4 regions of the Streptomyces sp. BYX5S genome follow, and region 1 is predicted to be linked to each of the others. Evidence: riboswitches for the same ligand, from Rfam matches in the RefSeq annotation. Region 1 holds a riboswitch; each other region holds the start of a gene.
The links. Region 1 has a riboswitch for cobalamin ahead of nicT (Nickel transporter NicT). Riboswitches for the same ligand answer to the same signal wherever they lie in the genome.
Positions count from the first base shown of each region.

Region 1 (2,193 bases):
CGATCGCCGCCGCCCACACGACCACGAACAGGCCCACGATCACGTACCCGACGTTGTCGAGGTCCAGCCCGGCGATCCAGCCGGTGACCGCGTCGGTGAGGTCGAGCTTGTCGTGGAGGACGCCGACGAGTTCGATCGTGCCGATGAAGAACGCGACCGCGATCGACAGGCCGGTGATGGTGAGGTTGTAGAACACCTTGCGCACCGGGTTGGAGAACGCCCACTGGTAGGCGAAGTTCATGAACGTGCCGTCGAGCGTGTCGAACAGGCTCATGCCCGCGGCGAACAGCAGCGGCAGGCACAGGATCGCGTACCACGGAAGGCCCGCCGCCGCGCCGCTGCCCGCCATCACCATCAGCGTCACCTCGGTCGCGGTGTCGAAGCCGAGACCGAAGAGGAAGCCCAGCGGGAACATCTGGCCGGGCCGGGTGATGGACCTGGTGAAGCGGCCGAGGATCCGGTTCATGAACCCGCGGGAATCCAGGTGCTCTTCGAGCTCGCGCTCGTCGTAGGAGCCCGCGCGCATCGCCTTGAAGACCTTCAGGATGCCCATCAGGGCAACGAGGTTGAGCGCCGCGATGAGGTACAGGAACGTACCCGACACGGTCGTGCCGACGACCCCGAGCACCTGGTGGGTGGTCGAGCCGTCGTTCATCAGGGTCCCGGCGAGCGCCGCGCCGCCCGCGACCAGGGCCGCCATGGCGACGACCACGCTGGAGTGGCCGAGCGCGAACCAGAAGCCGACCGAAACGGGCCGCTTGCCGTCGGCCATCAGCTTGCGGGTGGTGTTGTCGATGGCCGCGATGTGGTCGGCGTCGAAGGCGTGCCGCATGCCGAGCGTGTACGCGGTGATGCCGAGGCCGATGCCGAAGGCCTTGTTGTCCACTTCGTAGTGTCCGGGGACGACGAGCAGGAAGAGCACGCCGAACGCGACGACGTGCAGCGCGGCGATCACCGCGATCAGTCCGGCCGTGCGCAGCGTGTCCTCGCGGCGCCAACGGAAGGCGGGGGGTGGGGAGTTCGGGGCAGGGGTCGGGGAGTTCCCGGGCAGGGTCATGCGTCGATCACGCTCCAGCACCTCGTGGATCACTTCGTGAGATGCCGTGGCCGGTCTCCTGGCTTACGGGCGTGCCCGCCGCTCCGGCCTTCCCAGCGGCTGGTGTGCCGCCAGTGGCGTACAGGATGGAACGGCGCGCCCCGGCCGCGAGACGTGAAGGACGCGCGGTCGGAACCCGATCACAGTGGCGAGGGCCGCTCCGGAATGGTCCCTTGAGGGGACGTCACCGGTCTTCCCGAGCACCACGGCCCGACCACCCTACTACCTACCGTTGGGCGCGCTTTCGGGCCCGCCTGATCTCCTCGTAGGCCTTGTCCCGGCCCTCCCAGTGGGAGCCGTCGACGGATTTGCCCGGTTCGAGGTCCTTGTAGACCTCGAAGAAGTGGGTGATCTCCAGGCGGTCGAACTCGGGGATGTCCTCGATGTCCCGGGTCGCCTCGTGCCGCGGATCGTGTGCCGGGACGCACAGCACCTTCTCGTCCGGGCCCTTCTCGTCGCTCATCACGAACATGCCGATCGCCCGGCACTCGATGGCGCAGCCCGGGAACGTCGCGTCGCCGGTGAGCACGAGGGCGTCGAGCGGGTCGCCGTCGCCGCCGAGCGTGCCCTCGACGTAACCGTAGTCGGCGGGGTACTGCGTCGACGTGAACAGCATCCGGTCCAGCCGGATCCGGCCGAGATCGTGGTCCATCTCGTATTTGTTGCGGGATCCCTGCGGGATCTCCACGATCACGTCGAACGCCTCGGCGCCTGCCTGACTGCTGCCCAATGTGGCCTCCTTGCCGCATTCCGACGCCACGAGTGTGCGCCGTGCGCGGCGGAGGCGGAACCCCTCAGGCGGCCGGGGGAATGGTGAATTCGAGTTCGGGCCGGTCCCAGGCGACGGCCGGTGGACGGGCGAGCACGGTGCCGGTGCGGCGCGCGCCCACGCCGGTGTAGAAGCCCTCGGCGGGCGGGTGCGCGACGACGCGGACGTGGTCGAGGCCGGCGGCCCGCGCCCGCTCCCGCATGTGCGCGACGAGCAGCCGGCCGATGCCGCGGCCCTGCGCCCGGTCCGCGACGAACATGAGGTCCAGCTCGGGCGGCGCGGTGAGCAGCGCGTAGAAACCGAGCACGACGCCCTCGTCCTGGTCCAC
Region 1 is NZ_CM138829.1:3,150,722-3,152,914, forward strand. It holds gene nicT (Nickel transporter NicT) at 1-1,057, opposite strand, end outside; cobalamin riboswitch at 1,089-1,319, opposite strand; gene ACYBSK_RS14320 (inorganic diphosphatase) at 1,323-1,748, opposite strand; gene ACYBSK_RS14325 (GNAT family N-acetyltransferase) at 1,891-2,193, opposite strand, start outside.

Region 2 (2,193 bases), 270 kb from region 1:
GCCCCGTGACGGCGGCGACCAGCAGGAACGGGGCGACGAACACCCCTGCGTAGAAGTGCAGTCGGCGCACCAGCGGGCGCAGTGACGACGCCGCCGACCTGACGGTCGTCCGGCCGGGTGGCGGAGCCTGCGGGCTCTCTTCAGCGGGGCGTGGTTCTGAGGTGACGGACAACGTGGTCCTCCAGTGTTTTGGGCAGCACGGAGTCCGGGCGCGGGCCTGCGCGGCCCTGGGCGCACCGGATCCGGTGCAAGGGGTGCATGGGACTCGAACCGGCTGTCGTCAGGCGACAGCGTCCCGTGCGGGTGGCCCTCTGGAGGTGATCGTGTCCGCGAGGAGGAGGACACGCGGTGCGCGGTCGCGCCGCGTGCGTCGCAGAGGCATGCGGGGGCGGTGCGGCGGAGTCGGGACCCGCAGCGGAAGCCTCAGGGGCGCGGCGATACGGCGGACGACGGCCCGCGCGACCCGGAACGCGGCCCGCTCCCCGTACGCGAGCCAGAGCCCGCTCAGCACGGCGGCGAGCAGGTGGGCCAGGAACATGCCGACCGAGGAGGTGTCCGTCAGCGACATGTGCGTGGCGGACATGTCCGTCGGCGACATGTCCGTCGGCGACATGCCCGAACCCGTCATGCCGCCCATGTCATGTGCGGCGTGCCCCATCCCGGACATGCCCCCGCCACCCGCACCGTGCGCGTGCGCGGCAGTACCCCCTTGCGCCCACGAGAAGAACAGGTGAAGCGCCCCCTGCGCCACCACGGCCAGGCCCACCACCGGCAGGAGCCCCCGCTCCCTCCCGGCCGCGCCGCAGGCCACCGCACCGGTGACCGCGAACGCCGCGCCCAGCGCCCACCACGGCATCGCCGCGCCCGACATGAGCGTGTGCCCCAGCGCCGTGAGCAGCACGCAGACGGCCGCGAACATCGCGGCCCGTCCGGCGCGGGCACCCCAGCCTGAAGTCATGGCCGCCCCATCTTGGCATCAGGGCGAGCGCCAGTTTGCCTTGTCTTTGTCTTTGGTCAGCCGCTGCATAGGATCAGCAGGTCATCGCCGCGACGGATGACAGGAAGCCGGTGCGAATCCGGCACGGTCCCGCCACTGTGACCGGGAAGCGCGCGTCCGCGCCCTCCCGGAAGTCAGGCCACTGGTCCGTCGCGGGCCCATTCCGAGGAGCGCGGACTCCGTAGGAGGCTTCACGTGTACGACGGTTCCAGCCGTCCCCATCGCTCTCGCTTCGCCCGTGTCGCGGCCACGGTCGCCGCACTGTCGGCGACCGTACTGACCGCCGGCTGCGGCCCCTCCGGGCCGGACTCCGGGAGCGCCGACAACCGCCCGAAGGCCGCGGCCGCCAAGGGCTTCCCCGTCACCGTCGACAACTGCGGCGTCACCACGACGTACGACAAGCCGCCGTCGCGCGTGGTGACCATCCATCAGCATCCGGCGGAACTCCTGCTCTCCCTCGGCCTGCGAGGCCGCATGGTCGGCACGGCGTTCCCCGACTCCGCCGTCCTGCCGGACCTGCGCGAGGACTTCGCCTCCGTACCCGAACTGGCAAGGAAGGCGCCCTCGTTCGAGAAGGTGCTGGAGGCGGAGCCCGACTTCGTCTACGGCGGCTATGCGAGCGCCTTCGACGAGAAGGAGGGCCGCTCGCGCGCCACGTTCGCCGACGCGGGCATCGACACGTACCTCAACCGCGAGTACTGCGGCGGCAAGAACGTCACCATGCGCGACACCTACGCCGAGATACGCACCCTCGGCCGGATCTTCGGTGTCTCCGAGCGCGCCGACGCCCTCGTCTCCGAGCTGCGGCGCCGGGTCGCGAAGGCGGCCGCCGCCGTCGAGGACGCCCCGGACGTCCCCGTGTTCGTGTACGACAGCGGCGACAAGTCGGCGTTCACCGCGGGCGGCCGGGGCCTCGGCACCCAGCTGATCCAACAGGCGGGCGGGCGCAACGTGTTCGCCGATCTGGACGACGTGTTCGGCGACGTGTCGTGGGAGCAGGTCGTCGAGCGCAGGCCCGAAGTGATCGCGATCTACGACTACGCGGGCGACAAGAGCGTGGAGCAGAAGAAGCGGTACCTGCTCGCGCAGCCCGCCCTCGCGGACGTACCCGCCATCAAGAACAAACGGTTCGTCGTGCTGCCGCTGACCGCGACGCTGGTCGGTGTCCGGTCCGCGTACGCGGTCGAGGACCTGGC
Region 2 is NZ_CM138829.1:2,879,262-2,881,454, reverse strand. It holds gene ACYBSK_RS13140 (PepSY-associated TM helix domain-containing protein) at 1-172, opposite strand, end outside; gene ACYBSK_RS13135 (hypothetical protein) at 281-958, opposite strand; cobalamin riboswitch at 1,036-1,162, shown strand; gene ACYBSK_RS13130 (ABC transporter substrate-binding protein) at 1,193-2,193, shown strand, end outside.
Region 2: another riboswitch for cobalamin. It lies ahead of ACYBSK_RS13130 (ABC transporter substrate-binding protein); the one in region 1 lies ahead of nicT (Nickel transporter NicT).

Region 3 (2,193 bases), 1.1 Mb from region 1:
GGCGCGGGCGCCGAGTTCCTGACCAAGCAGGGCCCGTGGGGCGTCGGCCTCACCGCCGCGCTGCTCGTGACCGGCTCCGCGGTCATCTGGAAGCTGTCGCGCCGCAACTCCATCGACCACACCAACGTCACGGCGGACGACCCGCACGGCGAATCCGCGCAGGAGGCCCCGGGTGTCGTGACGACCGCGATCGCCTCGGTCAGCCCGCCGCCGGTGGGCACCGTCGAGCCGGTCGAGTCCGAGGCCCGGATCCCCGTCCAGCCGAAGGCCGGAGCGGTGAACGACCCCGCGCGCGCCGCCGGCGCCACGCTGTAAGGAAGCAGGAGCAGCTATGAAGATCGACTGGGCGGCCCTCGGCTCCGTGTTCGGCGTCAGCCTCGTGGTCACCGTGGCCCTCGTGGGCCTGTTCACCCTCGGCATCGTGAGCCTGTCCAAGCGGGAGTCGGCGGCGCAGCGCGGCGGTTCCGCGGCGGTCGCGACGTCCGGGGCCTACCTCTGCTTCGCGCTCTGCGCGGCGGCCGTGGTCTACGGGATCTCCCTGATCGTGGCCTGAGAAGGCCGAGCCCCGAACCAGGCGGGCGGGGTGCGGGACGTTTCGGCGTCCCGCACCCCGCCCGCTCGTGTCACCCCACCCGCGTACGCCTGAACAGCAAGTTGACGTGCCAACTCGGAGCGTGGTGGACTTCCCCCGCCATATACGGCAGCAGTTGAGGAAGCCGGTGCGAATCCGGCGCGGTCCCGCCACTGTGAGCCCCCTTCTTCCGGATGGGGCGAGCCAGGAACTCTCGCTGCCGGTCTCGTCGAACCAGGGCGTGGACACCCTGAGTGAGGACACCCACCGCCATGTTCGCCCCGCGCGGCAACTGGCGGCACGAGCGCGTGTACGCGTGCGGTGCCGCCGTCGGAATCTTCGCCGACCTCCTTCTTGGTGATCCGCGCCGAGGGCACCCCGTCGCCGGTTTCGGCCGCACCGCGGGCGCCGTCGAACAGGTGCTGTGGCGGGACCACCGGGGCGCGGGCGCCCTGCACACCGCGGTGTGTGCCGGTGGCGCCGCCGCTCTCGCCGCCGCCACCGCCCGTCTGGTACGCCGTTCCCCCGCCGCCTCCGTCGCGCTGACGGCCGCCGCGACCTGGGCCGTCGTCGGGGGCACCTCGCTGGGCCGGGAGGCGCGGGCCGTCGGCTCCGCGCTGGAGGCCGGGGACGTGGAGCTGGCGCGGGAGCTGCTGCCCCGGCTGTGCGGGCGCGACCCCGAGGGCCTCGACGCCGACGGGATCGCGCGCGGCGTCGTCGAGTCCGTCGCCGAGAACACCTCCGACGCCGTCGTGGGCGCGCTCGTGTGGGGCGCGCTCGGCGGGGTGCCGGGCCTGGTCGCCTTCCGCGCGGTGAACACGCTCGACGCGATGGTCGGCCACAAGTCCCCGAGGTACCGGCGGTTCGGCTGGGCCTCGGCCCGCCTCGACGACGTGGCGGGCTGGCCGGGGGCGCGGCTCACCGGGGTCCTCGCGGTGCTCGCGGGCGGCCGCCCGAAGGAGGCGCTGGCCGCGTGGCGGGCCGACGCGCGGCGTCACCCCAGTCCGAACGCCGGCGTCGTCGAGGCCTCCTTCGCGGGGGCGCTCGGGGTGCGGCTCGGCGGGACGCTGGCGTACGGCGGGCGGGTCGAGCACCGGCCGGTGCTGAACGAGCCGGGGCGCGCCGTCGAGGTGCGTGATGTGGATCGGGCCGTGCGGCTGTCACGGCGGGTTTCTCTGTTGGCGTTGGGAGTCTGTGTGAGCGGGCGGTTGCTGTGGGCGCGACGATGACGGGCGGGGGGCTCCTCGTCGCGGGGACCACCTCCGACGCCGGGAAGAGTGTCGTCACCGCCGGGATCTGCCGGTGGCTGGTGCGGCAGGGCGTGAAGGTCGCGCCGTTCAAGGGGCAGAACATGTCCCTGAACTCCTTCGTGACCCGCGAGGGTGCCGAGATCGGCCGGGCGCAGGCCATGCAGGCGCAGGCCGCCCGGGTCGAGCCGAGCGCGCTGATGAACCCCGTCCTGCTGAAGCCGGGCAGCGACCGCAGCAGCCAGGTCGTCCTCATGGGCAAACCCGTGGGCGAGCTGAGCGCGCGCGGCTACCACGGCGGGCGGCAGGCGGCGCTGATGGACACCGTCGTCGGATGCCTGGAGGAACTGCGGGCCACGCACGACGCCGTGATCT
Region 3 is NZ_CM138829.1:2,046,551-2,048,743, reverse strand. It holds gene ACYBSK_RS09265 (inorganic phosphate transporter) at 1-315, shown strand, start outside; gene ACYBSK_RS09260 (hypothetical protein) at 332-553, shown strand; cobalamin riboswitch at 663-806, shown strand; gene ACYBSK_RS09255 (cobalamin biosynthesis protein) at 844-1,800, shown strand; gene ACYBSK_RS09250 (cobyric acid synthase) at 1,797-2,193, shown strand, end outside.
Region 3: another riboswitch for cobalamin. It lies ahead of ACYBSK_RS09255 (cobalamin biosynthesis protein); the one in region 1 lies ahead of nicT (Nickel transporter NicT).

Region 4 (2,193 bases), 3.8 Mb from region 1:
CGGCTCCGGCCACTGACGACGCGCACGCGCACGCGTCGGGCCCCTCCACGGCGGAGGGGCCCGACGCGTTTTCCGGGAAAGCGTTGCGGGCGCGGCCGGACGTCGCGTAACCATGACCTCGTGATCAGAACTGTGCGCCCCGAAGAGTACGACGTCCTCGGCGAGTTGAGCGCCCGCGCCTATCTCGGCAGCGGCCTCCTCGCGTTCGGCGACGACGACTGGTACGCCGCCGAGCTGCGCGACGTCGAGAAGCGCGCACGGCAGGCCGAGGTGCTCGTCGCGGAGGACCCCGAGGGCCGGGTCGTCGGCGGCGTCACGTACGTTCCCTCGCACGACCACCCGTACGCGGAGGTGTCCCGCCCCGGCGAGGCCGAGTTCCGGATGCTCGCGGTGGCGGTCGAGGCGCGCGGCAAGGGCGTCGGCGAGGCGCTCGTACGGGCCGTGATCGAGCGGGCGCGGGCGGCCGGGAAGCAGGCCCTGGTGCTGTGCACGCAGCCCGTGGCGACCTCCTCGCACCGGCTGTACGAGCGCCTCGGCTTCACGCGGGTCCCGGAGCGGGACTGGGAGCCGGTCCCGGAAGTGCTGCTGCGGGCGTACGAGTTGAAGCTGTCCGACGGCTGAGGTCCGTCACGCGCCGGGCCCACCTCGTGACGCACCGCACTCACCTCCGGACTCACCTCCGGACACGCCGACACACAAGATATGGGGCTGAAGCACAAGCCCGACACAACATGTATGCTCGCTCTCGCTGTCGCCGCAGGGGAATCCGGTGCGAATCCGGAACTGTCCCGCAACGGTGTGCGTAGGCGTACAAAACCGCCCGCGCGAGTCCGATGACCTGTCGACGGTACGCCCGAGCCGTCCGGCTTGGGCGTCGACGACGTCCGGGCCTCGCGGAAAGGGCCGGTGGACGAGGGCCCGTGCGCCCGCGCTGCCACCACCTCCCCGCAGGCCCCGAGCCGAGCGAGGGAGAGCCTCCACGTGACCATCGCGCCCGCTGATCCTGCTTCAGCCACGGTCGATGCCGCTGCCGATGCCCCGGGCACCGCGCTGCTGCGCACGCTGACCGAGCTGACCGCCGACCTCCCCGACGCCGACCCCGGCAGAATCGCCACGGCCGCCCTGCGCGGGCGCTCGGCGCGGGCCGACGAGGCCGAGCTGCGCGATCTCGCCACGGAGGCCGCGGCCGGCCTGATCTCCGAGGACCCGGCCTACTCCCGGCTCGCCGCCCGCCTGCTCACCCGCGCCATCGCCGCCGAAGCCGCCTCCCAGGGCGTCACCCGGTTCACCGAATCCGTCGCCGTCGGCCACCGCGAGGGCCTGATCGCGGACCGCACGGCCGAGTTCGTCCGCGTGCACGGCGCCCGCCTCGACGCCCTCGTCGACCCGGCAGGCGACGACCGCTTCGGCTACTTCGGCCTGCGCACCCTGCACAGCCGCTACCTGCTGCGCCACCCCCTCACCCGGCACGTCGTCGAGACCCCGCAGCACTTCATGCTGCGCGTGGCCTGCGGTCTCGCCGAGGACGACTCCGTCCGCGCGCTCGACGAGGTGGCCGCCCTGTACGGCCTGATGAGCCGCCTCGACTACCTGCCCTCCTCCCCCACCCTCTTCAACTCCGGCACCCGCCACCCCCAGATGTCGAGCTGCTACCTCCTCGACTCCCCGCTCGACGAGCTCGACTCGATCTACGACCGCTACCACCAGGTGGCCCGCCTCTCCAAGCACGCGGGCGGCATCGGCCTCTCGTACTCCCGCATCCGCAGCCGGGGCTCGCTGATCCGCGGCACGAACGGCCACTCCAACGGCATCGTCCCCTTCCTCAAGACGCTCGACGCGTCGGTGGCGGCGGTGAACCAGGGCGGCCGCCGCAAGGGCGCCGCCGCGGTCTACCTGGAGACCTGGCACTCCGACATCGAGGAGTTCCTGGAGCTGCGCGACAACACCGGCGAGGACGCGCGCCGCACCCACAACCTCAACCTCGCGCACTGGATCCCGGACGAGTTCATGCGCCGCGTGAACGCCGACCAGCCGTGGTCGCTGTTCTCCCCGGCCGACGTGCCCGAACTGGTCGACCTGTGGGGCGAGGAGTTCGACGCCGCGTACCGCAAGGCCGAGGCGGAGGGGAAGGCGCAGAAGCAGATCCCCGCCCGCGAGCTGTACGGCCGCATGATGCGCACCCTCGCGCAGACC
Region 4 is NZ_CM138829.1:6,989,234-6,991,426, forward strand. It holds gene mctP (monocarboxylate uptake permease MctP) at 1-16, shown strand, start outside; gene ACYBSK_RS31445 (GNAT family N-acetyltransferase) at 121-621, shown strand; cobalamin riboswitch at 730-860, shown strand; gene ACYBSK_RS31450 (ribonucleoside-diphosphate reductase subunit alpha) at 982-2,193, shown strand, end outside.
Region 4: another riboswitch for cobalamin. It lies ahead of ACYBSK_RS31450 (ribonucleoside-diphosphate reductase subunit alpha); the one in region 1 lies ahead of nicT (Nickel transporter NicT).